Regions from separate parts of the Bacillus sp. SSR7 genome, predicted to be linked through region 1. Evidence: riboswitches for the same ligand, from Rfam matches in the RefSeq annotation. Region 1 holds a riboswitch; each other region holds the start of a gene.

Region 1 (11,042 bases):
AGAAACGTAAGGAACGATATGGGGATTTCCACCATGTAGGTAAGGAACATCGGAATAATTGTTTATACTACATTGAGATAGAAAAGGTAATACAAAATGATAAAGAGGAACGCGAGATTAACGGTGTTTACCAATTAACAGATGGTAAGGAGTTTTATATACATAACTTTGATATTTCAAATGATGGGAAAAAGGTTGTATGTATGGCTACACCAAGCCTAAATGATTATATGAATGGTGATCTCTACATATTAGATGTTGAAGCTGGAGAACTACAAAAAATGAATATGGATAAGTTGTTGGGTGGGAGCGTTTGCTTTTCTCCTGAGGGCAGTAAAATGTGCTACTCAGCAAGCATAAGAGAGAAGGATTACTATAGAAACCATATACAAGATAGTACATTAGAGATATATGATATGAATACGAGAGAGGTAATTCAACCTTTAACAAATTTTGATAGTACGGTTATGCCATTACAGTGGACAGCTAAAGGCATTTTAATTAGATGGCAGGATAAAACGAATTATCGTATTGGATTACTAGCTGAAGATGGCACTGTGGAAGCATTAAGTGACAACATAGATGGCTTTATAATGGATGCCTCTATAACAAGGGATGGCAATCATATAACGTATAATAAGGCTATAACAAATGAAACCTTTGAAATCTATTTGGATGATAAAAAAATAACGAATGAAAATAGCTTTTTCGAAGACAAGCTTAAAAGCAACAGGGAAATCATCTCATGGCAAAGTAGTGATGGTCTTAAAATAGAGGGTGTTTTATCAAAACCAGTAGAGTTTGATACAAATAAAAAATATCCTTTATTAGTAGTAATTCACGGAGGTCCGGCTTGGGCATCCTTTCCGATATTTTCAGACTGCTTCAATGAGAAATATCCGATTGAACAGTTTGTTGAAAAAGGCTTTATCGTTTTAGAGCCAAACTATAGAGGAAGTTCTGGTTATGGTAATGAATTTTTAAAAGCGAACTATAGAAAACAAGGAATTGCTGATTACGATGATGTTATATCTGGAGTGGATGAACTAGTTGAAAAAGGGATGGTAGACAAAGATAGAGTAGGAGTTATGGGATGGAGTAACGGAGGATATATATCAGCTTTCTGTTCTACATTTAGTAGTAGATTTAAAGCCATTTCAGTTGGAGGTGGAATTACGAACTGGAGTACCCATTATGTCCATACAGATATCCCTTACTTTATTAGAATGTATTTAGGAAATACTCCATGGAATGATCCAGATATATATAAGAAGACATCACCAATGACATATATTAAATCAGCCTGTACGCCTACCTTAATCCAACATGGCGAAAAGGATGCAAGAATACCAATTACAAATGCATATGAGCTATATGAAGGATTAAGAGATATGGAAGTTGACGCAGAACTAATTATATTTAAAGGAATGGCATATAGTTCTGATCAGCCAGGAATGAATGTAGCCATTATGAATCAGAACTTTATGTGGTTTTCCCACTATATTCTTGGGGAAAGTATGGAGGGATTTCGTACTATATAATGGATATTCGTACAGGGATTTTACGTTGTGTAATCGGGTCAGATTGTTGTAAACTGTATGCAAACCATTATGATTATAAGGAAACGTAATTCGGAGGCCGAATATGACAGAGAATAAAAATGAGTTATCTGTAGAACAACGTGAAGAACTAATAAAAGTATTACAAGCTCGTTTTGAGAAAAACATGAACCGCCATGAAGGTCTTGAATGGGCTAAAGTTGAAGCGAAGATAGAAGCTAATGCTGAAAAATTATGGTCACTTAATGAAATGGAAGTAACAGGCGGTGAGCCGGATGTTGTTGGTTATGATGAAGAGAAGGACGAGTATATTTTCTGCGATTGCTCAAAGGAGAGTCCTAAAGGCCGTAGAAGCCTTTGTTATGATCTTGAAGCATTAGAGTCAAGAAAAAAGCATAAACCAGAAAATAACGCTATTGATGTGGCAGCCGCTATGGGTATTGAACTATTAACTGAAGAACAATATCGAGAGTTACAACAACTTGGAGATTTTGATATGAAATCATCGAGTTGGGTACAAACACCTTCAGATATTAGAGAACTCGGTGGAGCTCTATTTTGCGATTATCGCTTTGGGCACGTTTTTGTGTACCACAATGGAGCAGACTCTTATTATGCTGCCAGAGGTTTTCGTGGCTCGTTAAGAGTTTAAATTTGGAGTAAATAAAAAAGAGCCTATACGCAGGCTCTTTTTCTTATTTATATTTTAAGAGTAAACCGTTACTACGCAGTTTTACTTAATTTATATGTTCCGTGGTTGTTTTTACGGAAAAGTTTTGGGAAAACATAGCCATCTAATCCAATGCGTCCAGCGTTCTGTCCTGCAACTAAAATGAACATAGTCAAAATGAGTAGGTTTGGATTTACACTAACAGTTCCGCTTAATAAAAATGAAAGGTTCATTATGATTCCGAAAAATGCAGCTGTTTTTGTTAATCCGCCTAAAATCAAACCTAGACCTACTAAAATTTCTCCCCATTGAACTAAAAAGCTAAATAGGTCTGCGTTTGGAAGAACAAAATGTTGAAGAAACTCTGCCCACCAACTTTGTACTGCAGGGTGGTCACCTGATGCTTGAGCAATAGCACCCTTTAGAAAACCACTTGCGTCAAAAGATTGTCCAAAGACTTTGCCTATTCCAGCAGCGAGCCATGTATACCCTATGTAAAGTCGTAAAAATAATAATATGAAAGTAGCACGTTTATCAGTTCTTAAAAAATTGATAACCATTGAAATCCCTCCAATATTGTATTTACAAGTTTATTATATATCCATTGTGAAAAAATTCACAATGGATAAAGTGTGAACAAAAGTAGTGTTTTTTTATGAAAATAAAGAAGGCATATAACAATCATATGTTATATGCCTTCTCTACTTTATTTAGGTAATGTAAATTTAGCTTTTTTACCTTGTGAAATATCCTTAGCTTCTTTATTTCTCATAGGTCCTAACTCAATCTCAAAGTTTTTGTCTTTCCAAATCTTTTCATACTGCTCTTGATCTAAAATAAATACTTGTAGTAACTCTCCAGATGTTCCTGTTTTAACTGCAGCGTTATAGTCGTAATTGAGTAGCATACCTTCGTTAATTGTATATTGTGTACCATCATTCACTCTCAATGTAGAGCTTATAGGAGATAGTGAAACGTCTTGCGTATCTTTGTTATCAAGCTTGAATTGCACTGTTAATAGAACAATACCATTTTTGAAATTTGCAAAGCGCGGAGCCTCGACGGAATTTGGTGTGAATTGAGTAAATTGGTATCCATCTAATGTAACATGAACAGCACCTAATTCTTGGCTGTTATTAATACTTGATTTCTCTTTTAACATTTTTTTATCGCCCATGTTATTAGCTGTAGCTTTATCTTGGTAGAAAGCTTTATCTGTTGCAACTTTTTCAGCACCTTGTTTATTTAAACTTAATGAAAAGCTTCCAGGGCTTCCGATTGGAGCATCGAATTTTCCTTTATTAGCTTGTGCAGTTGGGACTGTGACTGAGACTGTTGAGAGACTTGAAATTTTCGCTAGATCATCTTTTCCGAATGGATACGCGATATAACCAGAAATGGTTTCTCCTGCTTTTACTAAGTAATCATTCGTTGGAGCAAGCTTAGTTGGTAGTTGATCTTCTTTTGGAATTAAGTCTTTATAGTTACTATATACTTTCTGCGCACCAGTAAATGAAATGTCCAATGCTGGCATATAATAAATATCTTTAGCTGAACTATTTTTTACGCTATAGTTCACAAGAATGACTCCGCCCTCTGTTTGACGGTTAAATGGAATGTTAAAGTCTGTATGGAATCCATTTAATTCAACTAATGTATAACTGTTCATTGATACTGAAACATCTTCAGCTTTATAAACTTGTGGTTCCTTATTTTCAAATAGAATTTTTGTTTTACCACCTGTTTCTTTTTCCATATAGGAAATAAGTTTCGAATAATCGCTGGAGCTAGTAGCGTTATTTTCCGTCTTTTTATCTTCAGTTTTCTTGTTTTCGGATTTTTTATCTTCAGGTTTATTTTCTTTCGTTGTATCCGTTTTGCTTTCTTTTGTTGCATTCTCTTTTTGTTCTTTATTTGTCGTATCGCTTTGACCACAGCCGGTTATTACAAAAGCTGCTACGATTACTGCAGAAAATAAAGAAAGTAATTTTTTTGACATGTTTCTTCCCCCTATTTGTTTAAAACTAAACTCTCACATTAGCCCCACATTTTATTATAAGAAGACTAGTCAATATTTACCAGTGTTTTTTCTAATTATTTCCATTATTTAAATATTATGATATAATAAAATCGATGGAAGTTTGGAATGGAATATTGGTTTGTATTTTTAAATCATTTGAAATATTACATTATATTGGTATGATAGAAATAGAGATATATGGAAAGGAGACAAGGACTGAATATGTGGATGAACTTGTAATGATTAGAAATTAGATAGATGAATTTTTCTCTCATAAGTGAGGGTTTATTTAGCTATCTGTAAATCATTCAAGGACTGCATATTTGGCTTGTACATCCCTTTTGTAAGAGTGGATACTTATGTGGGGAAATTTATATCTCTTATAGGAAATATGCGTCCTTTAAAATTGGAGGAGTATATGATGAATCAATTAAAAGATAGAGTAGCAGTTATTACAGGTGTAAGTCGTCTAGATGGTATAGGTGCAGCGACTTGTAAAGAATTAGCTGAAGCAGGATACGATATATTTTTTACATATTGGACAGCTTACGATAAAGAGATGCCTTGGGGCGTTGATCAAAGTGAACAAATACAATTAAAAGAAGAATTACTAAAAAACGGTGTGAAGGTATCAAGTATGGAGTTAGATTTAACTCAGAATGATGCACCGAAAGAGCTTATAAATAAAGTTACTGAACAACTAGGCTACCCTCATATATTAATTAATAATGCAGCGTATTCTAAGAATAATGATTTCTCTAATTTGACTGCTGAAGAGCTGGATAAGCATTATATGGTAAATATTCGTGCGACTACATTGTTAAGTAGTCAATTTGCCCGAGGATTTGATAAGAAATCTGGTGGTAGAATTGTGAATATGACGTCGGGACAATTCCAAGGTCCTATGGCGGGGGAACTAGCGTATGCAACAACGAAGGGAGCTATTGATGCTCTTACTAGTACGTTGTCAGCTGAGGTAGCTCATTTAGGAATAACAGTGAATGCAATTAACCCAGGTCCAACTAGTACAGGATGGATGACTGAAGAGATAAAGCAGGGATTAAAGCCAATGTTTCCTTTTGGAAGAATTGGTGAACCAAAGGATGCAGCGAGGCTCATTAAGTTTTTAGTAAGTGAAGAAGCAGAGTGGATTACAGGGCAAGTTATTCACTCAGAAGGTGGATTTAAAAGATAGAAAGAAGGTATCTCACCCTGGTGAGATACCTTCTTTTTTAATCTTTCTTCAATCTTCGTGCAACACCATTCCCTAAAGACTGTAATCCTTGAACGAGGATAATTAAAATAAAGACAGTTGCATACATTACTTCAGGTTCATAGCGTAAATGTCCGAATCGATATGCTAAATCCCCTAGTCCACCAGCACCGACAAGACCAGCCATTGCTGTTGCGCCGATTAAGCCAATCGTTGCAATTGTTAATCCAAGTACAAGAGAGGGACGAGCTTCTTTCACCATGACGTGCCAAATGATTTTTATAGTAGAAATGCCCATTGCTTGGTAAGCTTCAATAACACCACGATCCACTTCTAGTAAAGCTGTCTCCATTAAACGTGCGATATAAGGAGCAGTGAAGACGACAAGCGGTACGATAACACCTTGCACGCCAATGGATGTTCCCATTAGAAACTTTGTAAAAGGTAAAATGAAGAATAATAGAATGATAAATGGAAGAGAGCGAATGATATTAATAATTGTATTAAGAATAGGATAGATGATTTTATTTTCATGCTGTCCACCAGGTCTTGTTAAAACAAGCGTGACACCAAGTGGCAGTGCAATAAGGATCGAGATGAGTAATGAAATAGATGTCATTTGAAAAGTTTGAATGGTTGCTTCCCATATGACTTTACCCCATTCATCCAAAAAGGACTTGTTTCCCATAATCTGTTCTACCTCCTTCTATGATGATTCCTTGCTCTTGTAAAAATGATAAAGCACGGTTGATTTCATTTTGTTTCCCTTGCATATGAATGACAAGTTTCCCGTATGCTTCATGTTTTAATTGAGTAATATTACCGGATAAAATATTTGGATATACTTGGAATCGTTTTGTAGCAACAGCTAACGCTGGTTCACCAGAAGAAGTTCCTATAAATGAAAGTGTTACGATTTCTCCGGTTCTTTGTAGTTCTTTTTGTACTTCGGCTGGGATTTTCGCTGCAAATGCACTATTTACGAATTTCTTTGTTGTTACATGCTGTGGATTTGTGAATATCTCTTTCACGGTGCCACTTTCAACTACTGCTCCATGTTCCATAACAGCAACTCGGTCACATATACGCTGGATAACGTTCATTTCATGTGTAATGAGTAAAATTGTAATTCCGATTTCTTCATTGATTTTTAATAGTAAATCAAGAATAGAGTCAGTTGTTTCTGGATCTAAAGCGCTCGTTGCTTCATCACTTAATAACACTTCCGGTTCGTGTGATAGTGCACGAGCGATGGCCACACGTTGTTTCTGACCACCAGAAAGTTCACTCGGATAGGCGTCTTTTCGATTAAAAAGGTCGACAATACGTAAATACTTTTCTACTCTTTTTGCAATTTCTACTTTTGGAATGCCAGCAAGGCGTAACGGCAATGCGATATTTTCATAAACGGTAACAGTTTTAAGTAAGTTGAACCCTTGAAATATCATTCCGATTTTTTGTCGCGCTTTTGCTAGTTCTTTTGTAGACAGTGTTGTTAAATCTTGCTCGTTTACAATGATATTTCCTGTCGTTGGTTTTTCTAATAAATTTACACAGCGAATTAATGTACTTTTGCCAGCACCACTATATCCAATGATTCCAAATACTTCGCCCTTTTTTACTTGAAGAGAAGTAGACTTAAGAGCTTCCACATTCCCCTTTTTTGTTGTAAATACTTTGGATACATTTTTTAATTCAATCATTATCGTCAGCTCCTACCAAGACGGTAAAACAGAACCATCAAATTTTTTCTCGATAAATTCTTTTACTTCTTTAGATTGATAAGCTTTCTTTAATTTATTTACAACAGCATCATCTTTATTTTCAGTACGAACAACGACCCAGTTCACATATGGTGAATCTTTTCCTTCACGGAAGATAGAATCTTTCGCAGGGCTTAATTTTGCACCTAATGCAAAGTTTGTATTAATGGCAGCTGCTTTTACTTCACTTAGTTGTGTTGGTAATTGAGATGCCTCTAATTCAACGATCTTTAAATTTTTTGGATTTTCAATTACATCTTTTGCAGTCGCTTTTGCAGTCGCTTTTTCTGTAGCTTTTGGATCCACTTTTAAAACTCCTGCTTTTTCAAATAGTTTTAAAGCTCGAAGTTCATTCGTTGGGTCATTCGGTACAGCAATTGCATCGCCCTCTTTTAATTCTTTTACATCCTTTAAGCTTTTTGAATATACGCCCATAGGGAATGTTACTGTTGAAAATACTTCGGTTAATTTCATATTACGTTCCGCTTTAAATACGTCTAAATATGATTTTGTTTGATAGCTATTTACATCAAGGCTTTTTTCATCGAGGGATACGTTCGGTGCTACATAATCATTAAATACTTTTATATCGATTTCGAGACCGTCTTTCGCTGCTACTTCTTTTACCTTTTCAAAAATTTGTTCATGCGGCCCTCCTGTTACACCGACAGTAATCTTTTTCTCATCTAACGCTTTTACTTCTTTATCTGAACTCCCGCTACATGCGCTTAATAATAATACAGCCCCACTTACAATGCTTAATAATACTTTCTTCATCTATAATTCCCCCTTAAATATACGTTCCAAAATAAAAAGCACCTCTCAAAAATAAGAGAGGTGCCGAATAGACAAAATAGATTCCTCTCTTATCTTTCAAAACGAGAACTCGTTTTGCAGGAATTAGCACCTTAGCTTATACGTTATAAGCTCGGTTGCCGGGCATCATCGGGCCAGTCCCTCCGCCACTCTTGATAAGAGTATGTGTATGTAGTTTTTTAATATGGTACTAATAGTAAATCTTACAAAAAGAATTGTCAACGTTATTTTCTGAATATATTTTATTTTAAGGTAATCGAAACGTTCCCCTTTTTATGCCCGTTTTCTACATACATATGGGCTTCAGCAATCTCTTCTAACCGGTAAGTTCTATCAATAACAGGCTTTAAATTTTCTGTTTCAGTTAGTTTTTTTAGTAGAAACATATCTTCTTTACTTACTTTTGCCATCATTCCATTAACAGATACATATATTCCATTAGGTGTTAATACTTGTTTACAAAGGGATTTTTTATATTTTCCAACTGCATCAAATATAACATCATAGTATTCCCCCCGCTTAGTAAAATCTTCTTTCGTATAATCGATTACTTTGTCAGCCCCTAAAGATTGCACGAGTTCAAAATTTGAATTACTACAAACAGCCGTAACGGTCGTACCAAAATATTTAGCGAGTTGTATGGCAGCTGTTCCTACTGATCCAGAGGCGCCATATATGAGAACTTGTTGCCCCTTTTTTATCCGGCCTTTTCTCAGAAAATGCAACGCTGAAGTTCCACCAAAAGGAATAACTGCCGCTTCTTCATACGTTACATTGGTAGGTTTTAATGTTATTAATCCACTTTCATGCACGCATGTGTATTCGGCATAACCACCAAGATTGAGTTCTGTTAATGCAAAAATTTGATCCCCTTTTTTAAATTGAGTTACATCTGTCCCGATATCCTCTATCTCTCCTGCTAATTCTACGCCAAGTATAGGGTTTCTCGGTTTTCTAAGTCCTAATATAAGTCGCATAGGAATCCAAAATAATAGAGGGCTATTAAATCCGCGTATTCTACAATCTCCAGTCGATACACTTGTTGCGTGAATTTTAACTAATACTTCGTTCTTTTTAGGTATAGGTTTCTCTATATTTTGAAGCTGAAGAACGTTAGGTGGTCCATACTGTGTGCAAATGATCGCCTTCATAATGTCCTCCTGAAATGAGTTGTCGTTATTTACATCATATTTAAGATCTTTATTAAACATGTCGCTATATAGCGAGTATAGATTAAAAATTATATAGATTTCATAGGAAAAGAGGTGATATTATTTTGGGAAAGGGGGCAACAGTATGAAAAAAATTATTTTTGTTTCAAGTTTAGTACTTGCAATCAGTCTAGGGGTAGGGTGTAGTAATGAGAAAACAGCAAAGACGGATGAGCCGAAAAAAGAATCCGTTCAAAAAGAAAAGGAATTAACGGCGAAAGATGTTTTCAAGAAAACGAATGAAGCTTTTAAAAATGAAGAACATGTAACGATGACATATGGTGTAGGGGTAAAAGCTGAGGGAACAGAGATGGATATATTAAAGGCTAAGATGCAATTAGAGCCAAAGACAAAGAATTCTCGTTCTGAAATGAATATTTCCGGTACAGATGTTGTAGTGTATACTGTGGATGGTAAAGTTGCTGGTGAGGTAAAAAACCCTAATACAGGAGAAGTTATAACCGTACCAGAGGAGCAATTAAACGCTGGTGGAATGAAAGCGACTCAAGATATTATAGATAAATTAGAAGTACCGGAAGTAGTTTTAGATAAAATGAAGCTGGAGAAAAGCGGAGATAAATATAAACTGAAATTTACATTAAAAGGGCAAGAAACAGAAAGTATGTTAACTAGCATGGATGAAACGCAGAAAAAAATGTTACAAGCACAAAATGCGAAGATAGAAGAAGTGGATGCAGAATATATCATTACAAAAGATTTTAAATATGAATCAGCAAAGATAGACATGATTATGAGTAGTAATGGCAAGGATAAAGCACACATTATTACGAACGCAAAATATACGTCGTATGAAAAGTTTGACCCAATACAATTGCCAGCAGCAAAGTAATAGTTTTGATAAGGAGGGACCTAAAATAAGGGCCCTCTTTTTTGTATTCTTTCTTCATAGGAAAATAGGTACAATATAAAGAGGAAAAGATGTAGAAGAGGAGAGTGTCATTTGAAAAAAGAAAAGATAGCGGTGGTCATTGTAGCGTATACCGTTTTGCTTGCAACGTCTGTACATACATATAAAAAACAACTGGATCATCCTATTATGAGTGATGTAGGTAAATTGCTTCCGACAAAAATAAAACGTGTTGAAAGTGCTACGGATGAGCACTCTTTAATAAAATTAGTGCAAGATGCGAATGTTTCTGGAGAGAAGATTTCTATTGCAGGTATGCAGCATAGCCAAGGCGGGCAGACATATTATCCGCATGGGACGATGCTTGATATGAAAGGGTATAATAAAATATTAGAATTTGATCCAGAGAAGAAGCGTATTACAGTTCAAAGTGGTGCCACGTGGAATGATATTCAGAAGAAAATAAATCCATATGGTCTTGCGGTTCAAGTTATGCAATCTCAAAATATTTTTACGGTTGGCGGTTCATTAAGTGTAAATGTACATGGTCGTGATATTCGTCATGAAGCATTGATTGATACAGTAGAGTCGTTTAGATTGCTAATGGCGGATGGTACGGTGCGTAATGTAAGTAGAGAAGAGAATGCGGATTTATTTCCTTATGTCATTGGCGGTTACGGGTTATTTGGTGTCATTTTAGATGTGACCTTAAAGTTAACAAATGATGAATTATATGAAACGCACACGAAAATGCTAGATTATAAAGAATACACGTCTTATTTCAAAGAGAAAGTGAAAAAAGATGAAAATGTTCGTATGCACTTAGCTCGTATTTCTGTTGCTCCAAATTCATTTTTAAGAGAAATGTATGTGACAGATTATACATTGGCACAAAACCAAAATATGAGGGAGGAGTATAGTG
Region 2 (11,042 bases), on a different contig from region 1:
GATGGATTATTCGTACTGAAGGAAAAGATCGCCGTGAGAAGCTCATTTCTTTATCAGAAACAGCGATAAAAATGATTCCGGTATGGCAAGAAGAAGTTGATACTTTCGAAGAAAAGACGCTAGAAGGTATTAATGAAGATGATTTACATCAAGCATTTCAAGTGTTACAACAAATTATTAAAAACTTAGATTAAATTGGAGGGATGACGATGCAAAGTGAAAAACTTTGGACGAAGGATTTCCTCGGAACTTGTTTTAGTAGTCTATTTCTCTTCTTAACATTTTATATGCTTATGACTACTTTACCCGTCTATGTAATAGACGGCCTAAAAGGAAAACCTGAGGAAATTGGTTTAGTTGCAACTGTTTTTCTTATTTCATCTGTTTTATGTAGACCATTTACAGGAAAATGGCTTGATGAATTAGGGAGAAAGAAAATTTTATTTATTTCACTTTCATTATTTTTAGCTGCTACCGTGATGTATTTCGGTGCGCAAAGCTTATTTTTATTACTTGCCCTTCGCTTCTTACATGGTATTGGGTTCGGTATGGCAACAACTGCAACTGGTACGATTGTCACAGATGTTGCACCAGCTCATAGACGAGGCGAAGCACTTGCCTATTTCGGCGTATTTATGAGTCTGCCAATGGTAATTGGTCCTTTTTTAGGTTTAACAATTATTTCTCATTTTTCATTCACTGTACTATTTATCGTTTGTTCCGTATTTTCATTGCTTGCATTTTTATTAGGACTACTTGTAAATATTCCGCATGAAGTACCAGTGAGCAAACAAAAACGAGAAAAAATGAAATGGAAAGACTTACTTGAACCTGCTTCTATTCCGATTGCTCTGACAGGATTTGTTTTAGCCTTTTCTTATAGTGGTATTTTATCCTTTATTCCTATTTATGCGAAAGAGCTCGGTTTAGGAGAAGTTGCTAGTTACTTCTTTGTTTTATACGCACTTGTTGTTGTCATTTCTCGTCCATTTACAGGAAAGATTTTTGATCGCTTCGGTGAAAATGTACTTGTTTACCCAGCTATCATTATTTTCACAATTGGGATGTTCATTTTAAGCCAAGCGCAAACTTCATTTTGGTTCCTTGGCGCAGGTATGTTAATCGGTTTAGGTTATGGAACATTAATTCCAAGTTTCCAAACGATTGCGATTTCTGCCGCAGCAAACCATCGACGTGGTTCTGCGACAGCTACGTACTTCTCATTCTTTGATAGTGGTCTCGGTTTTGGATCATTCATTTTAGGTATCGTCGCAGCGCAATCAAGCTATCATAATATGTATTTCATCGCAACTATTATCGTTGCGTTCACTTTACTTCTTTATTATGGATTACACGGACGAAAACAAAAATTCAAGAAACAACATACAGACGGAAAAGTTTCCGCTTAACATGAATAAGGAAAGTAAACTTCCCCGTTTACTTTCCTTATTTTGTATTTCTTTCAATTGAAGCGTATACTTATAATAGAAAAAACAAGGAGGGACCGATATGAAACTTAAAAAATCTCCCCTACTCTTACTCATAATCACATTCATATTTGTAATTACAGGGCTCGGTTTTACATACTTCAAACATAATAAAACAATCCCATCGAAAAATAACGTGACGAAAAAAAATTGGCTAGATGATCCGTACTTACGCTGGTCATATACACATATGAAAGAATTCACTTTAATTAACGAGGTGAAAAATAACCCGGATCACGTTTTTCACTTCTCTACCGCATTGCAAAACTTAGACGATTTTGCTGTGGAGCGTAGATTTGGAAATACAACTCCTCTAAAAAAACTTTTAGACGATAACAAAACGGATGCTTTCGTCGTTGTACATAATGGACAACTTGTATATGAACGATATTTCAATGGATATAACGAGAGCGAACCTCATGGCATGGCGTCATTAGCAAAGGTCTTTACCGGAGCAATGATACAATCTCTCGCTGAAGAAAACCGTATTGACTTAGAAAAAACAGCTGACACATATATAAAAGAATTAAAAAATACACCTTTCGGTAATGCCTCGCTTCAGCAATTAATGGACATGCAAGTATCTGCAGAGTACCCGACTCACGGCTATGAACACCCAGCGTTAGAAAATCAAGATGCACAACTATATTTAGCGAGCAATATTTTACCTCGAGGTAAAAATTACGACGGCCCGATGAAAATTTATGATATGTTACGAGAAGCAGAAGAAACTGCACCGCCTGGTTCCGATTTTTCTTACGATAACGGATCAGCAGAAACACTCGCTTGGATTATTCGAACGATCACTGGGAAATCATTAGCTGAAAATGTTAGCGAGCGCATATGGTCTCAAATTGGTATGGAAGAAAACGCGTATTACGTAACAGATGAAACAAAAGTTGAACAAGCTAGCGCTGGTTTAAATGCAACTGCTAGAGATATGGCGAGATTCGGGCAATTACTATTAAACAACGGGGAATATAATGGAAAACAAATTCTCCCTTCTTCTATTACTGAAGATATAAAAAATGTTCAAGAAGGTGAACTTGCAGTTGGCCCTGGAGCTTCCATTTCTTATCATAATCAATGGTGGATTCCGCACAATGAACAAGGTGCTTTCGAAGTGTTAGGTAGTTACGGACAAACACTTTACATCGATCCGAAAGCGAATATGGTAATTGTCCACTTCTCTTCTAACGCTACGCCAAGTAATGACATACATTCAACATACTCAAATATGTATGTTGATATTGCCCATCATTTAGAGAAGCTTCCACAGTAGTGGAAGCTTTTTCTTGTTGAGGATAAAAATACTACCGCTACTTCAAAGGTTTGAGTATCCAAAATTGTAATTAAGCCTGAATTGACTAAAACCGACAGCAATTAGAGAATGCTCATCCCTAACTTGCTGTCGGCTTTCATTTTAAAATTTAATTAAAAAATTTTTTCTTATTATTTTTAATGTAGTGTACGACTATTACAAAGTAAATAACAGCTATAAGATTAATTATGCTTAATGTTAGACCTGATAAATTGGACCAAGGCAGTACAAAAAGCCAAAATACTACTAAAATTGAACTCACTACATATAACCATTTGAATTGATCTGTCATTTTTAATTCCCCCATTTTTCCTTCTTTAATGATTTTGTCTTTCAAGAAATCATCTCCTTTAATTAATTCGTCAATGCTAATATTGAATAAATCACTTAATGCAATAAGTGTTTCAATATTTGGATAGCCTTTTTCAAGCTCCCATTTAGAAATTGATTGTCTGCTAATGTTTAATTTAAGAGCTAGTTCTTCTTGTGATAAGTTATGCTTTAAACGTTCTTCTTTTAGCTTTTTATAGAACTCCATAATTTCAACTCCTATAACTTTATTTTTACTATAGATTATAAAAATCCGTAAGAATCGAGAAGTAGCATGATGTAACTTAAGAGTAGCAATGTTTGAAACAGATAGTTGCACTATACTTCAACACACAATGAAATAACGGTTAAACAAATAAAAACAACCGGAATAAATATCTGAATTTTCTATATATTAAAGGATATTATTCAAACAACCACGAATAATTGTAATACATATACATAAGGGGGTTGATCTATTTTGTTTCGTTCTTTTACAAATGGTTGCGTCGCTTTAGTGCAACGTTTCTTGCCAGAACCGTTTATTTTATCATGTTTATTAACTGTTTTTGTTATCTTCTTCGGCATGTTTGCAACGCACCAAGCACCTGTGGAAATGATTAATCACTGGGGTAATGGCATTTGGGGGCTTCTCGCCTTTTCTATGCAAATGGCACTTGTACTCGTGACAGGATCTGCTTTAGCAAACGCTCCTCTTATTAAAAAAGGATTAACGAAAGCTGCCAGACTACCGAAAACGAATGGACAAGGTATTATTGCCATTTCAATCGTAAGTTTACTAGGCGCATACATAAACTGGGGCTTTGGTATTGTTGTATCTGTTTTATATGCAAAGGAAGTCGCAAGGCAGCTGGAAGGATTAGATTATAGGCTAGCCATTGCCTCTTCTTACTCTGGATTTCTCATTTGGCATGCGGGGCTTTCTGCTTCTATCCCTCTTACATTAGCAACAGGTGGAGAAACGTTAATTAAAACGACAGCTGGAAGTATTAAAGAAGCAATCCCAATAACTGAAACGTTATTCTCACCATACGCCCTCGTTCCCGTTATTATCTTTTTAGTTACGATGCCTCTCATTAATAAGGCGATGCATCCAGATGAAAAACATACGATTACAGTAGACCCTAGCGTGTTCCATGAAGAAGCTGCCGCTCAAGAGGTAGGGAAAAATACGTTCGCTGAAAAAATGGAAAATAGTATCATCATTACACTTTGCGTTGGATTGTTAGGTCTCATTTATATTTTCAATTACTTTTATACGAAAGGTTTTAACCTTACGCTAGACATCGTTATTTTTATGTTATTAATTGCTGGACTTATTTTCCACCGCACTCCGATTCAATATATTCGTGCTTTTTCAAACTCTACGAAAAGTGCTTCTGGTATTTTACTTCAGTTTCCATTTTACGCGGGAATTATGGGCATGATGATTGGAGCAAATAGTGAAGGACTTTCACTTGGAGGGGCTATTTCGAATTTCTTTATTAGCATTTCAAACGAAACAACTTTCCCACTCTTTACTTTTTTAAGTGCTGGCATCGTTAATATTTTCGTTCCATCTGGCGGCGGTCAATGGGCTGTGCAAGCACCCATTATGATTCCAGCTGGTGCTGAACTTGGTGTACCTGCTGCAAAAACAGCAATGGCCATTGCATGGGGCGATGCTTGGACGAATTTGATTCAACCATTCTGGGCATTACCGGCATTGGCAATAGCTGGTTTAGGCGCTCGTGATATTATGGGATTTTGCGTCGTGAACTTACTATATGCAGGATTTATCATAAGTCTATGTTTCTTATTTATTTAAACGAAAAGCTAGTTTTATACTAGCTTTTTTACATAATAAATCATTTATTTCCCATGCAATTTATAATCGTTTCCCACTCTATCTCCGTAAGATGTAATGACTCAAATGCAAAAAAATCTTCGCAAATTTTTCCGATCAGGTGTGGATGTTCCCTCAAAAAATTCCACTGTAACGCTTTAGGAAGAAAATATGTTTCATATTCTTTACTTCCCCTTACTACTTCATCAACTTCTCTTTCACAAATTCCTCTTATTAAATAATCATTTCTTAACTCTATTTGAATTTGCCCAAACGTTTCGCTACATTTCTTCAATTGGACTAAGCACTTAATATATGTACGAAAAAGTTCGTTATCATACTGACAACAATTTATAATACGAGCAAGTTCATTCATAATGTACGAGCCTTTTCTTCAATTTGTAATAACCACTTTTCCCGCTTCTCTACTTTACTCGTTTTCACAGATTGAAAAACTGACCGTTTTATATCGCGAATGCCGCAAAAACGTAAAACACCTCTCTTCATTGTAATCCAATCGGCTGATCGATATAGTAATGCGACGTACCATAATGGTGAGTCTAACGTATTAATTACCCATGCCTTCTTACCTTTCAATAAGCCTTTCGGCAGGGCCCCTTCATATTTATAAGCAAATCCAGCTACAAAAATACGATCAATAAACCCTTTTAAAATAGCTGGCATCCCCCACCACCATATCGGATAGATGAATAAAAGCAAATCCGCTTCTTCTACTAATTTTCTGTACTGAGCTGTCTCTTCTTCATTTACTAAATCACGTCTTTTCTTCTCTTCATTAAATACAAGGACTGGATCAAATTGTTCTTTATATAAATCAAGTACCGTAACTGAATGATTTGTTTCTTGTAATCCTTTTTGCACATGCTCTAAAATCGCCGCGTTAAAACTTGAAGAACTAGGATGAGCGTATACAATTAGTACATTCACTACAAAACAACTCCCTCTATAAGTTAAAGTTTCCCCTTCTTTAACATCTTCTCTACAATTTGCACGTTTTTTGAACTTTGCAACAAGCGATTTAGTACCGTTAGTAACTCTTCCTTTTCTAAACCTTTCAGTTTCTCTTTCACCTTACTCTCACCAGCATCTTGAATATCATAAACAACTGCCGCCATATGCTTGCAAAGATTCTCATACGGACACTCGCAGCTACTTTCTGTAAAATCTTCAAGATCAATAATCACTTCATAGTTTCCTGCATTTCCAGTAACGAAAGCAAATATTTTCTTGTCTTGTATTTCAACATCTTCTACATGTCCATCTTCATAATATTCATAACCTTTATCCATAATGTACTTAGGAATCCACTTCGTTATATCATGTAATAAGTAAGCGTACATCATAGCACCTCTTCCTTTAATTCCCTTTTGACTTCCACAACCCCTGCATGTTATTCTAATAACTGTCAAATAGCAAGTCTATATGACAAAACGACTGACACCTATTCGGCGAAGGTGTCTCTTTTCATTTGCAGCCGATATGAAGTGCCTCTTTCAGGCACATTCAATTTTTGACACTACACACTCAACACCATTCCCTGTATCAGGCTGCTTTAGCAGTCTTTTACTCTACATACTTCAAAAAAAGAGAGCTTAGCTCCCTTTTCTCGCCTTATAAAATACCCCTTTTTCAGCATAGAGATATTCATCAGCTAATGTAATTTTCCCATCCAGTTTCAGTTCATCTAATAGTCTTGATAAATAAAATTGATGTAACATCTTTTTCGTGAATTTTCCTTCATGATGCAAAACGATATGTTCTTGAATATCTAACAATGATATTGGCTTATCTTGCTCTATCATATATTCATAAACTGTACTACGCAGTTTGACGTATTTTTCGAGTGTCACAGTACTTCGCAACCCCTTTCTTCTTAATATAAATTTTCGTAATCGGTTTTTTTGCAATAAAAAAACCTCTCCGATAAGAAGAAGTTACGTATATATCTTCGTCTTATCTCCCAGAACAAATATGTTCTGCTGGAATTAGCACCTGCATCGCGGTTGCTGGGTTTCATCGGGCCAGTCCCTCCACCTCTCTGGATAAGAAAATATTCACTTAATTCTTACTATACGTAATTTCATTTTAATTGTCAAACAAATATAACGAATTATATTTTCTTCTTTACTGTTCATACTATACATATATGAGTATGCAAGGAGGATTATGAAATGCATCAAAATGCTCGCGGATATGTACAAGATTCTTTTCAATCATTACAAGAAGCAAAACATTGTTTAGAAGAAGCATTACAGACTGTTGAAAAAGATTTTAATCGCGCTCGTATTGAGCAATCCCTTTATGCGATTGAACAAGCTATTCAACGCTGCGATTACACCGTTCATATTTTAGAACAAGAGTGAAAAAACTTCCCATCATAAGGTGGGAAGTTTTTTCAAATGGCATACGTCATAATTATTGCCGTTATGATAAAAAAATATACAGAAAAATGCTCCTTACAATATGTAAGAAGCATGAAAGAGGCAAACGAATATGTAAGTCGCGACCCTACCTTATATGAGTATGCTTTTCTACGCCATGTTATGCTCATCTAATATGCCGTATTTCCTTTTAAATCTTGTAAGAATCGTAATCCAAGACGTACTAAATAGTAGTAAGAACACAACATTTGAAATCGCATGGCTCAAATCGAAATAAAAACTTGCGATATAATATGAAATGACAGCTTCCCACGTTGCTTCACGTATAAAACCGAGAAGCCCCCAGAAATTCATGATCCAGCCAAATAAAAAGCCCACGAAGAACCCATATAGTAGTCTCCCCCATAACTTTTTCATTAAAAATGTATTGCGAAGTAAGCCTGCTATAAAACCAATCATACCCCATGAAAACATTTGCCACGGCGTCCACGGACCTTGCCCTAAAAAAATGTTAGATACGATAGCCGCTGTTGCACCGATCATAAATCCAGTTTCGCTTCCAAACACAATTGCAGAAACGATAATGACAAAAGAAGTCGGTTGTACACTCGGTAAAATAGAAAATGGTACGCGGCTAACTGCTGCAATTGCCGCTAATACGGCAACGAGAACAATTTCACGTGAAACAAACGCCTTTCTTTCAAAACGGATATAGAAAGGTAACATAATAACCGCTAATATAAACAAACTACTTAACATGTAATACCCATCCATGATAAGTGTAGTAAAGAGTAATGTGCCTATTATTACTGCGAAAATACATATTATGAATGCAACATATCGTTTGGACACGCTTCGTACACATCCTCCCACGTTAATGCATATGGCAATTCTTTTCGAATGAATCGATTAATAGATGTTGTATAAAAAAAGTTTCCACTAAAAAATTCTTTCGGTGCATCATTCATAATAACTGCTCCATCAAATAACATCATACATTGATTCACGTATTTCGCTGCAAATTCAATGTCATGCGTTGCCATTACAATTGTTGTACCTTCTTTTTGCAACTTCCTAAATAGCTCTCCTACTCTTTCTTTCTTCCACGGATCTAATCCCTTTGTCGGTTCATCAAGTAATAATAACATTGGCTTTGATAATAACGTTGTACATAATGCAAGAAGTTGTTGCTCTCCCCCGCTACAATCATGTGGATGTCGTTCTTTAAGCGCATGTAACCAAAACTTTTTAAGCTGTTGTTCTGCTATTTCTTTTCCTTGTTCTCCATATAACTCGCTTGCACGTTCATACACTTCTTCCCACACTGTATCAAATGTAAAATGATAATACGGATGCTGTGAAACATACCCAATACTTTTAAATCGTTCTTTCGAATCAATTTTATGTATCACTTTTCCATTCCACTTTACTTTCCCTCTTCTCGCTTTTTGTAACCCTGCTAAAATCGTTAACAGTGTAGACTTACCTGTCCCATTCTTTCCAACGAGAGCTACCCATTTTCCTTTTTCAATCGATACGGTTAAATCTCGTAAAATGAGCGGACTATTTTTTTCATATTGAAACGAAATATGCTCTGCACTTAAAATGACTTCTTGCTTTTCACTTTGTTCTATTGGCCCGTTCACATATGATATCGCTGAAAAATCATTCATTTTCATTTGTGCTTCTCGCACTGTAAACGGGATATCTTTCGCATTCCACTCTAAAAATAATCTTGGAATTTGCGGAATAAATGGACGGAACTTTTCTACTTCCCACATATTCGCTACAACCATTTTCGGACTACCATCATACACGATTCGGCCGTTATTCATACAAATAACGCGCGTTGCGAGCGGAATTACTTCATCTAAACGATGTTCACTTAAAACGATTGTAATGCCAAGTTCTTCGTTAATACGTTTTAATAATCCTAAAAATTCTTTCGCAGCAATTGGATCTAACTGCGCCGTTGGTTCGTCTAATAATAATAGTTTCGGTTGCATCACTAATACCGCAGCTAAATTGACAAGCTGCTTCTGCCCACCAGATAACGTATGAACAGATTGGTGCAATAAATCTTGAAATCCTAAGAAGCTAATAAGCTCAGCTATTCTCTTTTGAATAATGTGTGATGGTAATCCGATATTTTCTAAAGAAAATGCTAATTCTTGAATGACCGTATCCATTACGAGCTGATTTTCTGGATTTTGAAATACCATGCCAATTTCTTGGGCAGATAACAAATCCGGTACATTTTCTAATAAAGTACCATCATAATATGTATCCCCAGTACGCTTACCAATTGGAAGTAATTCTTTTTTAAAATGTTTTAATAAAGTCGTCTTCCCAGATCCCGATCCTCCAGCAAGTGCAATAAACTCACCTTTTTGAATAGAAAGAGAAATATGCTGTAACGCTTTTTCGTTTTCATCAGCATATACAAATGATAAATTGTTTATTTCTGCATGCGCCACCATATCCATTCCCGTCCTTCCATTATAATTGGTAAACTAATAAACATCGTTAATACGACAAACATCATCCCATCGTATTGCTGAAATAGAACCGATTCGACTTTCGGATAAATGATTAACTTCCCTCCGCCATACGTACTACATATAATAGCAGCTATAAATAGAATACTTAAATAACTGAGCGTATACCAATCGCGTCTTTCCATTCTATACCGAATATAAGTCGTACGTTTCGTTACACCAAATCCACGAGCTTGCATAGAATCTGCCGTTTGTAATGCATCTTCTAATGAACAAATTAATAATACTTGCAATAATTGCATACCATTTTTCACGCGTTCAACAATGGAACCTGCATCTACTTGTACACCTTTCGTTTTTTGGACGAGTGTTATTTTCTGTAATCGCCTCATAAACAAGGGAACAAATCTCACTGTAATCATCGTTAACAATGCTACTTTCGGTGAAATTCTAGAAAATAAATATAAAAATTTATGACTTGAAATAATATCATTATACGAAGCAAACGTAAACATAATTGCAACTAGTAATAACCCCATTACTACTCCAAACATAATCGCCTCAAGCTTAATCCGACTATCACCTAACCAAAATAACGTAGTTCGCCCTCTATGCGTGAATAACGAATTAAATAAAATGACCATAATAAAAAAAATGATTGTGCCCGGTAACATCTTTCTTATCTTTTCGCTATTCCCTTGCATCACATTGATTATAACGATTAATAGTATTGCTCCAATTAAAAAAAGGGGATGAAGACACATCATACATAGTATCATCACCCCAATATAATAGGAAAAATTCACAAAAGGATGTAAAGAAGAAAAACTTATTTTCATAGTCCTTTACCAAATGCCTTTCTTATTTTAATACATACACCCACTCGATTGTATCTCCTGGCTTCACTGTCACTACACCTGCACTATGGTTTGGGAATGCACCGTTCACACGATATTTCCAGCCACTAGTAGCGGTAATATCTTTTTCATATAAATCATTAATACCTTTTACATAAACATCGCCTTTAGACCCACTCGCATCCACATCTAAACCTGTACGCTGCAATACTTTATACACTGTATCGCCTTCTTGTACATCCATTTTTCTCGCACCTAATAAGTATCCTTCATTACCTTTTACTGAGATGGTAACTTGTTTTACTTGCGGTTTAGGTACTGA
Region 3 (11,042 bases), on a different contig from region 1:
TTAATCAATGTAGTAAAAGTTGTATTGTTTCTGTTCTTTTTAATGACAGGAACGAAAATTATATCTGGGAAAATGGCAGATGAGTTTAAACGATTTGGTTTACCTTCGTTTTTTAATTTCTTAACCGGAGCTTTTGAGATTGTAGGAGCAATTGGAATGTTGATAGGAATTTGGATTCCAACAGTAGCTTTATTAGCAGGATTGTTGTTAGGCGGTACGATGCTTGCAGCTGCATTAACTCTTATCGTATTAGCGAGAGATCCCTTTAAGAAAGCGATACCTGCACTTGTTTTGTTTGTCCTTAGTTTAGGGATAAGTTGTTATCATATTTTTTAAACATAATCTAAAGCCGTTAAACTATATGCGTACAAGTTGCTATCATTTTGTAATTATTTTATAAAAGGGGTTGTGAAAATGCAGGTGAAATTTTAAATGAGTGCAGGAATAATAGAAGCACTCATTTAAGATATTATCTGCATTCGAATTGAAAAATATTGAAAATAGGAGTGAGCGAAGATGGCATATTTATTACAAGTTGATTTTCCGTTTGAAGGTCCTTTTGGTGAAGAAATGGAAAAAGCATTTTTTGATTTAGCAAAAAGTATTAACGAAGAAGAAGGGTTCCATTGGAAAATATGGACAGAGAATGAAGAAACGAAAGAAGCTGGAGGCATCTATGTATTTGAAGAAAAACAAGATGCTGAAACATACGCTGAAATGCACAAGAACAGACTTGAAGCAGCTGGTGTTAAAGATATTAGAGTAAGAATTTTTAACATTAATGAAAAGTTAACGGAACTGAATCGTGGGTATATTAAATAATTCCGACAGTCGGAGCAAGCTTAAAAAGGAGGGGATAATCCCCTTCTTTTTTACTCTTAAATTGATGGTGAGGGGACTCACACAAAAAAATCCTTCGCAAAATTTGCGAGAGAAAAGGAGAGATAAAGGTATTTTAACCTTATTTCTCTTTTTCTATATTCATTTATTTTCAGGTAAGGAGTTGATTAGTTATTACTATCTTATAAGAACGTGAAGAAGTGTTGATGCCGGCTAGAACTGTTGTAAAGGTTGAAGGGGGAATCCAAGGAAATAGCAGAGATGCGCATGTTGATTTGGCGCAGGGGTATTAATCCATCTTCTATGAAATTGTGGGATTATATAATCATTTATTATCCTGGAGATTTTAAAATAAAACCTACCTAATTATAGAAGTGATTTGAACGTAAGGAAATTGTAAGAAATGGATAAGAAAAAAGAAATTTTTATTGTATAGGATACAAATATAGAGAAGCGTAAAAGAGGGAGGGTAAATAGGATACATTTATACGAAAAACAAACTAGTAATAAGAGAATTCTATTGGTGGCAATTACTGAAAGAACAGCAACTAAAATAAATACTCACTACAGTTCCTGTAGGAAAGGGAGGAATCAATGGATAGGGTCTAGGAATCTATGAAATTAAACTTCTTAACGTTGTCTCGATATGGGGACATACAGGTGTTATTCCATGATTTGATACTTTTGCTGGAGGGGCATATGTTGAAGGCAATTTGAACAGTATGGGTAGAGGCGAGAATACTGGTCTTTTTAAAAGTGTTTTACTTGTTGAATTTAGACAGTAGGGATAAAGCTAGAATAGTAGTTTATGTGATGTTTGTAATTGAACAAATAAAAGATGAAATTGATTATTTATCTAAGGAGGCATTTTTTTATGGAAAATAAATTATCTGGGGTGTTAGCCGCTACCTTAGCTCTAACGATGAGCCTACCAACAGGAGCGATAGCGTCTTCTAGCAGTAAGACTCCGGTTGTATCTAGCCAAGAAGTTGCTAGCAAAGATTTGGAGAAGATTGCTGCAGAGAATGCTGCACTGCTCACGAAGTCCTATGAGACGACTAGCGTACAGTATGCGCTGATTGATAATGGTAAACTTATTTTGTCAGGACAGACAGGTAAGAACGACATAGAAGGGAAAGAACCACTAACCAAAGATACTCTATACGGAATTGGTTCAACCAGTAAAGTATATACGGCTGCTGCTGTTATGAAACTAGTAGACGAAGGAAAAGTTGATTTGGATGCTCCTGTTGCCCGCTATATTCCTGATTTCAAAATGAAAGATAAACGATATAAGCGTATTACACCGCGTATGCTGTTGAATCACTCCTCGGGTTTGCAAGGTTCGACGTTCAATAATGCATTTTCATTTAAAGATAATGATGCTTATGCCCATGATATCTTGTTGCAACAATTGTCCAACCAAAACTTGAAGGCAGACCCTGGTGAGTTCTCAGTATACTGTAATGACGGTTTTACACTGGCTGAGATCTTGGTAGAAAGAGTCAGTGGTATGAGTTTCACTAAATTTCTACATCAAAAGTTTACAGAGCCATTAGAACTGAATCATACGATAACATCGCAAGACAAATGGGAAGACGAAAAGCGGGCTGGACTGTATTCTCCGACATACCAGGGACAGCTTCCAAGTGAAATGGTGAATGTGATTGGTACGGGAGGAATCTCTTCTACTGCAGAAGATGTGGTGCGATTCTCACAAATATTTATGGGACAGGGAAAAGAAATTCTCTCTAATAAAGCGGTCAAGGCGATGGAACAAGAAGAATATAAAAAAGGAATGTGGCCGGGAGATAGCGGAAATATGTTCAACTATGGTCTTGGCTGGGATAGTGTGAAACTATACCCATTCAGTGAATATGGGATAAAAGCGTTGACTAAGGGTGGGGATACGATACTGCAACATGCTACATTGGTCGTGCTTCCGGAACAGAAGATGGCAGCAGCTGTATTGTCCTCCGGCGGCACCAGCATGACAAATCAACTGTTAGCAAACAAATTACTGCTAGCCAGGCTTAAAGAGAAAGGGACAATTAAGGATATAAAACCAGATAAATCCTTCGGCAAACCAGTCAAGGCTAAAGTACCTCAAGACGTGGTAAAAAAAGCGGGTTTTTATGGAAATAGCCGCAGCCATTTCAAAATAGAAATTACGAATAAGGGAGAACTATTTTTACCAACTAAACCGGAAGAAAAATATGTATATACGGCGGATGGCAGCTTTATAAATGAGATGGGTACCTCCAAGCTTAACTTTGTCACTGAGAAGAATGGAAAAGTTTATTTGAAAGAGAGCACATATGAATTATCGCCAGGATTGGGGCAAAATGTGCTGACTCACTATTTAGCCCAGAAATTAGAAAACAATGTGTTACCGAAGAAAACAGCTGCTACATGGGCGAAGCGTGAGGGTGGCAAGTTCTACCTCGTTAACGAAAAATTTAATTCTATGAACTATCTAGGACAACTAATGCCTCTTAACACACAAATTACAATCAAGGATGGGTATTGGGACGGCAAAAAAATTACAGGTCCGAATACGGCGACTCATCAAATTCAGATCCCTGTGATGAATGGGAGAGATACAAAGGAAGCCCATTTTTATACAGAGGATGGCACGGAATATATAGAGATGGCCAGCTTTTTATACGTCAGTGAATCTAATGTAAAATCCCTTGATACAGGTCAATTATCGAAAGTTACACTGCAAAAAAATGGGCATGCGAAATGGTTTACGATTCCGCAAGAGGCAGCAGGGAAAACGATGACTGTGGAGTTGCCATCAGGAAGTTCATTCGCGGTGTATGATGCGAATGGAGTATGCGTCAATTTTACTGTTGTTAGTGACAATAACAAAGTGAAACTACCAGAGAAAGGAAACGTTGTATTTGCTGGTGCACCGAATTCCGAATTTACAGTCGCATTGAACTAGCTACAACTCGGGTTAGACTTCAATAAAACAGTACGACATGGAAAAGAGACTTTATTTGTATCTTAAGTATTCCCTTAAATGATATTACACTTAAACTCTTAGCTTGATAGCAATGTGGCGCTACCCATTAAAAAAGAAATAGGAGTGGATATCCTATTTCTTTTTATTAATATAATAAAATGTAATAACTAAATCCAAAGTAATGATAATAATTAGAAGTAACAAGTGTATAAGCGCATCAGTTTTCCAGTTTAGTAAAGATTTGATAAAGAAATCCCACTCTGTTTCATGATCTACCCAATTTCGTTGCAGTCCTAACACCATTCCATTTATGAAATAGACAATGCTTAATAGAATCCTTCCAACAAATAAAGCAGCTACTTTTATATTCCACTTCTTTATCAATATTATATAAAGAAGTGGAAATAGTATAAGTACCCAAAAAACGATAATAAAAACTGTATTCATCAGTTTCTACTCCTTATGTGGATCATAAAGTTATGATCCCGTTAATTGTGGACTGACTAAAGCTTCGTTTTATCTCTCCGTCTCAAAAAACTCAATCCACTCTCCATCAGGACCAGCAAAGAATATGTAACGTGTTCCATCTGGTAATGTTTCAATTTCTTCTCCTAGTAAAAAGGTTACTTTATGTTTTTTTATTCTTTCGATTTCATCTTCTAATGAATCCACTTTAAAGCAAATGTGATGTACTTTTCCTTCTGCTGGAAGAGAAGAGTTGTAGCCTTCAATGAGTTCCAGTATCGTTTCCTTTGATTCTTCCACACCTAAAAAAGCGAGTTTTAAGTCTGGATTCGGGTGATCCATACGTTTAATGAGCTGTAAGCCGACTACTTCTTCATAAAATGAAATAGATGTTTCTAAGTTTGTAACCATAAGTCCGACGTGTTCGATTCTTCTAACTGGCATGTAGATTCCTTCTTTCTGAAAATTATATACAATATATTATTGAAAATTAAGAAAATAAGCAAGATAAAAACCTTACAAATTTTAGCGTGTTATATGGTATAGTGAGAAAGTATGTTTGGGGAGAAGGAAGGAGATTATACGATGAATACACCTACTCAAACTCCTTCATTATCAGAAACGATGAAAGAGTGGCATTATGCATTAGCGTATGAAATTAAACATTGGAAAACGATAGGTGGTAGTAAAATTTCTATCATGAATGGTCGTTTTTTATATACAGATTATGAAAGTACAGTATACGTATTTCAGCTTATTTCGGAAGTAAGCTTACCTGAAGGTTCACCAATTCGAATTGAGTTCGATGGTGAGGAAGCGACAGGAGAAGTATTATCTGTACATGGATTAGAAATAGAACTGAAATTAAATGATTATATACAAGGTGAAATAAGAGAAGCGGTTTTATACAGTGAACCGTGGCAATTGTTAGAGCAACTGCAAGAGCGATTGAAAGAAGCACGTAAAGATAAGCTAAAACGTAATCGTATAAAGCGTCTTGTTGATGGGACGAGCAGTCCGAAACATATGGAGAAGATGAAAAATCCGAAAAATGAATTGGCGTATCGCGCGTTTTATAATCCGACAACGTACGTATGGGGACCACCTGGAACAGGGAAGTCTTACAATTTATCACGTATTATTTCAGCTCATTATCAAAAAGGGAAATCGGTACTTGTGTTAGCCCATAGTAATGCGGCAGTGGACGTATTAATGAGTGAAGTAACGAAACAAATTGAAAAGAAAAAGAAATGGACACCTGGTGAAATTGTTCGTTACGGTTATAGTCAACATGAACATATACGAAATCATGAAACGTTACTTGCGTCGAAGTTAGTTGAAACGACGAACGGATCTTGGGGAGAAGAGAGACTCTATTTAGAAGAGACACGACAAGATCTTCGTGAAAAGATTTTATCGTATAAAGCAACATCTGCTGATAAGAAGCGTATACAAGAGATTGAAAGTGATCTTCGAAAGCAAAAAGCGAAAATTAAAGAAGTAGAAAAAGAATACATTGAAAATGCGAAAGTAATCGGCGCAACTTTATCGAAATGTGCCATTGATTCACTTATTTATGAGCGTACATTTGATTTAGTTGTCGTAGATGAAGTAAGTATGGCATATGTTCCGCAAATTGCATTAGCTGCTTCACTTGGAAAACGCATCGTCGTATGTGGTGATTTTTTACAGTTACCTCCAATTGCGATGGCGAATCATGAACTCGTTCGAAAATGGCTTGGGGAAGATATGTTCTACCATGCCGGGATTGTTGAGTCTGTCAATAAATCAGAAGCACATCCAAACCTGTTTATGTTGCAGGAACAAAGACGTATGCATGCGGATATATCTAAGTTTACAAACTCATTTATTTATAAAAATAGAGTTTATGACCATCCGTCTGTTTCAGAACGTAAAGAACTTGCGCAATTGCAACCTTTCGCAAATGAGGCGAGCGTTTTATTTGATACGAGTCTAATGGGTGCATTTTCGTTAAAAGACGCTGCTTCAGGATCTCGTTTTAACATTATGTCTGGTTTAGTAGCGATGCAAATGATGTTAATCGGATTGTTAGACGGTGTGCAATCAATTGGTATTGTGACACCTTACAGAGCGCAGTCACGATTCTTATCAACGTGTATTAGAGAAATGTTACAGAGAACGAAATATCAAAACATACCTGTTTTAGCGGCAACGGTTCATAAGTTCCAAGGTTCAGAAAGAGATATGATGATTTTTGATACAGTGGATAGTTATCCGCAAGAACGACCTGGCGTGTTATTCTTTGACCATAAAAACCATCGTCTCGTCAATGTAGCAGTGACAAGAGCGAGAGGGAAGTTCATTCAATTATCAGATTGCCATTATATGCGTAAAAATCTTTCAAGAAAACAAGCGTTGTCACAATTAACAGCTCATATAGAACGTCACGGAGATGTGTATGATCGTACGACATCAAGACAATTGTGGGAACGAAAAATTTCGAAACGTTTACGCTGGTTTATGGAAATAAATCTTGAAGAACCGAAAGGGCTATTGAAAGATATTTTAGCTGCAAAACGAAAAATTATTATTTCACTTCCAAGTACGAAGCAAGTGGATAAGCGAGTATGGCAAGCATTAATGCGTACAAATGCGCAAATAACAGTGTATAGTGATGGACCAGTTCAACTGAAAAATGTAAAGTTACAAAGGCAAAATAAAGCATTCCCGTTTATCGTAATCGATGATGAAATCTTTTGGGCAGGCGCACCACTCACATCTCAAATGATGTTTGAAGGTAGTACGGAATTCCCGTACGTATGTGCGAGACTGCAAGCACCTGAGACAATTGGTGTATTAAAAGGATTTTTAGATATCCGGTAAATTCGGATAGGAATTCCTTGACTTTTATTTAAAATGAACTTAGAATGAATGTAATTTAATATAATTTTATGAAAATTCTTATCACGAGAGGTGGAGGGACTGGCCCTATGATACCTCGGCAGCGGATTCTTTATGAATACTGTGCCAATTCCAGCAAGGTAACTTGAAAGATAAGAAAGAAGCTCATTTTGACTGTATATACAGAAGCCTCTTTCTATCTTTTAGAAAGAGGCTTTTTTACGTGAAAATAAAAGGAGGAAGAAAAATGGGAGCTACAGGAGTAACATCACAAAGAAAAACAATTGAAGAGAGTATTGAAAGAAATAAGGAAAAGTACATAGAAACAAGTCACGATATTCATGCGAATCCGGAGATTGGTAACCAAGAGTTTTACGCATCAAGAACGTTAAGTTTATTGCTAGGGAGTGCAGGATTTCAATTACAACACAATATAGCTGGACATGAAACGGGATTTATCGCGCGAAAAAGCTCTGGAAAACAAGGACCAGCAATCGCATTTCTAGCGGAGTATGATGCTTTACCAGGACTTGGCCATGCGTGTGGTCACAATTTAATCGGCACAATTAGTGTTGCAGCAGCAATTGCATTATCAGAAACGCTTGAAGAAATTGGCGGGGAAGTTGTCGTATTCGGAACACCAGCTGAAGAAGGAGGACCGAACGGTAGCGCAAAATCGAGTTATGTAAAGGCAGGTTTATTTAAAAACATTGATGCGGCGCTTATGATTCATCCGAGTGGAAAAACAGCAACAACGAGTCCTTCACTAGCAGTCGATCCACTTGATTTTCATTTTTACGGAAAAACAGCTCATGCCGCAGCTTCACCAGAAGAAGGGATTAACGCATTAGATGCGGTTATCCAGCTGTATAACAGTATTAACGCACTTCGCCAACAACTTCCATCAGACGTGAAAATTCATGGCGTCATTACAGAGGGAGGAAAAGCACCTAACATTATTCCAGACTACGCAGCAGCAAGATTCTTCATCCGTGCAGCAACGCGAAAAAGATGTGCGGAAGTAACAGAAAAAGTAAAAAATATCGCACAAGGGGCAGCGTTAGCAACAGGCACAAAAGTAAAAATCCATCAATTCCAAAATGAAATCGATGAACTACTCGTAACAAAAACATATAACGACATCGTAGCTGAAGAACTAGAATTACTAGGTGAAGATGTAAACCGTAAAGAAAGACTCGGCATCGGCTCAACCGACGCAGGAAACGTAAGTCAAGTCGTACCAACCATTCACCCGTACATTAAAATCGGCCCAGATGACTTAATTGCACATACGAATGAATTTAGAGAAGCAGCGCGTTCAGAATTAGGAGATAAAGCATTAATTACATCCGCAAAAGCATTAGCGAATACGGCGTATCGATTAATTACGGAAGAAGGGTTGTTAGAGAAGGTGAAGGAAGAGTTTAGAGAGGCGCAGAGGAATCAGGGATAAGTGGTTAAAGGGAGTGGATGATCCACTCCCTTTTCTTTTTTGAGAAAATTTGATGCCAATTCGCTTATTCCTTTATCAGAACGACAATTTCTCCTCGAACTCACTCTTTAATACAATTAAAGGAGACGATAATCCAAATTGCATTAAAGAGTCTAAAAATGTAGCGAGAGAATCCATCGAATCGCTCATGACCTTCATCATATAATTAAACTCCCCGCTAATTCGATATAAATCTGTTACTTCAGAAGCGGTATTACAATATTGGATAAAATCAGAGCATTGGCTCGTTTTAAACATAACGAATGCTTGAATGTTTTTATTAATTTTAGAAGGCTCAAATTTCGTTCGGTAAGCCGCTATAACTCCTTGATCTTCAAGTTTATTAATACGCTCTTTTACAGCAGGCTGCGTCATGGATATGATCCGTCCTATTTCTGAAACGGAAATTCTCGCATTTTCATATAACAAGTTCATAATTTTATGATCGATTTCATCCAGTTTTACTGCGTTTTGCATTGTGTAGCCTCCTTGTTGTGTTTTCTAAAGTGAATTACAAATTATAACTATAATATCATAAGTAAACAAACTAAATTACCTATAAATCTGTATTTATAATTATTGGTGTTTACATGAAAATATAAGTATAGGTTTTTATCAAACGGAAATTTAGGAAGGATGGAAAAAAATGAAGAATCTTGATGGGAAAGTAGCATTAGTAACAGGGGCGAGTCGCGGAATTGGCCGTGCCATTGCAAAGAGATTGGCGAAAGGCGGGGCATTAGTAGCGATTCACTACGGCCGAAATAAAACAGCTGCAGATGAAACGATTAGTGAGATTGAATCTAATGGAGGAAAGGCATTCTTAATTGAAGCTCAGCTCAATTCAATTGATGGTGTCAAAAAGCTAGTAGAACAATTAAAGAATGAATTACAAATAAGAGTTGGTACAGCAGAGATTGATATTTTAGTAAACAATGCAGGGATAGGTACACAAGGAACAATTGAAAATACGACCGAAGGGATTTTTGATGAAATTATGGCTGTAAATATTAAGGCGCCGTTCTTCTTGATTCAGCAAACATTACCATTACTGCGAGCAGAAGGACGCATTATCAACATTTCATCAGCTGAAGTACGACTTGGTTTTACAGGCTCAATTGCATACGGTTTAAGTAAAGGGGCATTAAATACGATGACACTTCCTCTTGCTAAACATCTCGGAGAAAGAGGTATAACAGTGAATACAATTATGCCTGGATATACGAAGACAGATATGAATGCGAAATTGCTAGATAATCCAGAAATACGAAATTTTGCTACGAATTCATCTGTGTTCGGACGAATAGGGCAAGTTGAAGATATTGCAGATGCAGTAGCATTCCTTGCTTCCTCTGATAGTCGCTGGGTAACGGGGCAAATTTTAGATGTTTCTGGAGGGTTTTGCTTATAGGGGCACTACTCCATACCCATCAAGCTAATCAAGTAAATTACTAGTTATGAAACGATCCTTGTTTCATAACTAGTAATTTATAGAAAGGTAGGGATGATAAAGAAGTCTATTAAAACGTGATTTTTTCGCTAGGAAATTTGAATAAGGGGCTATTTTTCATTATTCGTAATCTAACATAATCAAATTGTATTTTACAGTAACAATAAAATAAAATTATTGACCGCATGGTACAAAAAGGGTATTCTATTCATGTTATCTTTAAAATGAGAGGAGGATACGATTGAATAAACGCGGCAGACCTCGAGAGTTTGATTATTCCTCAATTGTAGATGTTGCAATGAAAACATTTTGGTTAAGAGGATATGAAGGGTGTTCTACACAAGATTTATGCAGTGACACAGGACTTGGAAAAGGAAGTCTATACAATACTTTCGGTAGTAAACATGAACTGTATAAACAAGTATTAGAACGCTACCATGAAATTGGGATTAGGGAACAAAGGAAATTGTTACATACTCCAATTCCAGTTAAAAAACGATTAAGTAATTTTTTTGAATGGGCATTGAAAGAAGACTTTGAGAATATGGATCAAAAAGGATGTTTATTGATTAATGCCAGTATAGAACGTGCTAAAAACGATTTAATGGTACAAGAAATTTTCTCGAAGCATGTTGAACTTCTTAAACAAGCTATTGAAACAGTGATGGAGGAAGGATTGCAAACAGGTGAAATTTCAAAGAAGCAATCAGCTGAGGAATTAGCTAGTCTGCTTTTAAGCAGTTATTACGGATTCCGTGTTCTTAATGTATCGATGCAAAATCGGATGTTGTCTGAACAAGTTATCAAAGGAACAATAGAGTCTATTTGTGGCGCTTAGTGCGCTCTTTTTTCGCACTATTTTTGTACCAATCATTACAATAATGAATAAGGAGTGTTTTTATGCCATCGATTATTTATTTATTAGCTTTAGCAATCTTTTG

What was found. A riboswitch is a leader RNA that binds a small molecule or an ion and turns the genes downstream of it on or off. The one in region 1 is predicted to bind S-adenosylmethionine.
Region 2: it holds a riboswitch for S-adenosylmethionine, as region 1 does, so the genes downstream of both, AC0NJG_RS20780 (hypothetical protein) here and AC0NJG_RS25575 (MetQ/NlpA family ABC transporter substrate-binding protein) in region 1, are expected to answer to the same signal.
Region 3: it holds a riboswitch for S-adenosylmethionine, as region 1 does, so the genes downstream of both, AC0NJG_RS14530 (M20 family metallopeptidase) here and AC0NJG_RS25575 (MetQ/NlpA family ABC transporter substrate-binding protein) in region 1, are expected to answer to the same signal.

Annotation. Positions count from the first base shown of each region.
Region 1 covers NZ_JBVVXV010000020.1:9,380-20,421, forward strand. Annotated here, with positions in the region: gene AC0NJG_RS25540 (S9 family peptidase) at 1-1,541, shown strand, start outside; gene AC0NJG_RS25545 (DUF4256 domain-containing protein) at 1,645-2,211, shown strand; gene AC0NJG_RS25550 (DoxX family membrane protein) at 2,283-2,789, opposite strand; gene AC0NJG_RS25555 (DUF5068 domain-containing protein) at 2,936-4,228, opposite strand; gene AC0NJG_RS25560 (SDR family oxidoreductase) at 4,668-5,444, shown strand; gene AC0NJG_RS25565 (methionine ABC transporter permease) at 5,482-6,150, opposite strand; gene AC0NJG_RS25570 (methionine ABC transporter ATP-binding protein) at 6,125-7,165, opposite strand; gene AC0NJG_RS25575 (MetQ/NlpA family ABC transporter substrate-binding protein) at 7,178-8,002, opposite strand; SAM riboswitch class I at 8,089-8,203, opposite strand; gene AC0NJG_RS25580 (NAD(P)-dependent alcohol dehydrogenase) at 8,284-9,192, opposite strand; gene AC0NJG_RS25585 (DUF6612 family protein) at 9,338-10,102, shown strand; gene AC0NJG_RS25590 (FAD-binding oxidoreductase) at 10,214-11,042, shown strand, end outside.
Region 2 covers NZ_JBVVXV010000013.1:97,486-108,527, reverse strand. Annotated here, with positions in the region: gene AC0NJG_RS20820 (MarR family winged helix-turn-helix transcriptional regulator) at 1-194, shown strand, start outside; gene AC0NJG_RS20815 (MFS transporter) at 210-1,409, shown strand; gene AC0NJG_RS20810 (serine hydrolase domain-containing protein) at 1,510-2,769, shown strand; gene AC0NJG_RS20805 (helix-turn-helix domain-containing protein) at 2,918-3,346, opposite strand; gene AC0NJG_RS20800 (short-chain fatty acid transporter) at 3,599-4,945, shown strand; gene AC0NJG_RS20795 (group-specific protein) at 4,986-5,339, opposite strand; gene AC0NJG_RS20790 (NAD(P)H-dependent oxidoreductase) at 5,336-5,911, opposite strand; gene AC0NJG_RS20785 (SWIM zinc finger family protein) at 5,935-6,324, opposite strand; gene AC0NJG_RS20780 (hypothetical protein) at 6,577-6,834, opposite strand; SAM riboswitch class I at 6,935-7,033, opposite strand; gene AC0NJG_RS20775 (hypothetical protein) at 7,156-7,347, shown strand; gene AC0NJG_RS20770 (ECF transporter S component) at 7,516-8,217, opposite strand; gene AC0NJG_RS20765 (ABC transporter ATP-binding protein) at 8,190-9,851, opposite strand; gene AC0NJG_RS20760 (energy-coupling factor transporter transmembrane component T) at 9,824-10,702, opposite strand; gene AC0NJG_RS20755 (DUF4430 domain-containing protein) at 10,725-11,042, opposite strand, start outside.
Region 3 covers NZ_JBVVXV010000007.1:7,783-18,824, forward strand. Annotated here, with positions in the region: gene AC0NJG_RS14500 (DoxX family protein) at 1-336, shown strand, start outside; gene AC0NJG_RS14505 (monooxygenase) at 517-822, shown strand; gene AC0NJG_RS14510 (serine hydrolase domain-containing protein) at 1,715-3,790, shown strand; gene AC0NJG_RS14515 (hypothetical protein) at 3,944-4,258, opposite strand; gene AC0NJG_RS14520 (VOC family protein) at 4,328-4,720, opposite strand; gene AC0NJG_RS14525 (AAA domain-containing protein) at 4,832-7,141, shown strand; SAM riboswitch class I at 7,217-7,318, shown strand; gene AC0NJG_RS14530 (M20 family metallopeptidase) at 7,407-8,612, shown strand; gene AC0NJG_RS14535 (Lrp/AsnC family transcriptional regulator) at 8,688-9,128, opposite strand; gene AC0NJG_RS14540 (SDR family oxidoreductase) at 9,298-10,062, shown strand; gene AC0NJG_RS14545 (TetR/AcrR family transcriptional regulator) at 10,343-10,939, shown strand; gene AC0NJG_RS14550 (MFS transporter) at 11,002-11,042, shown strand, end outside.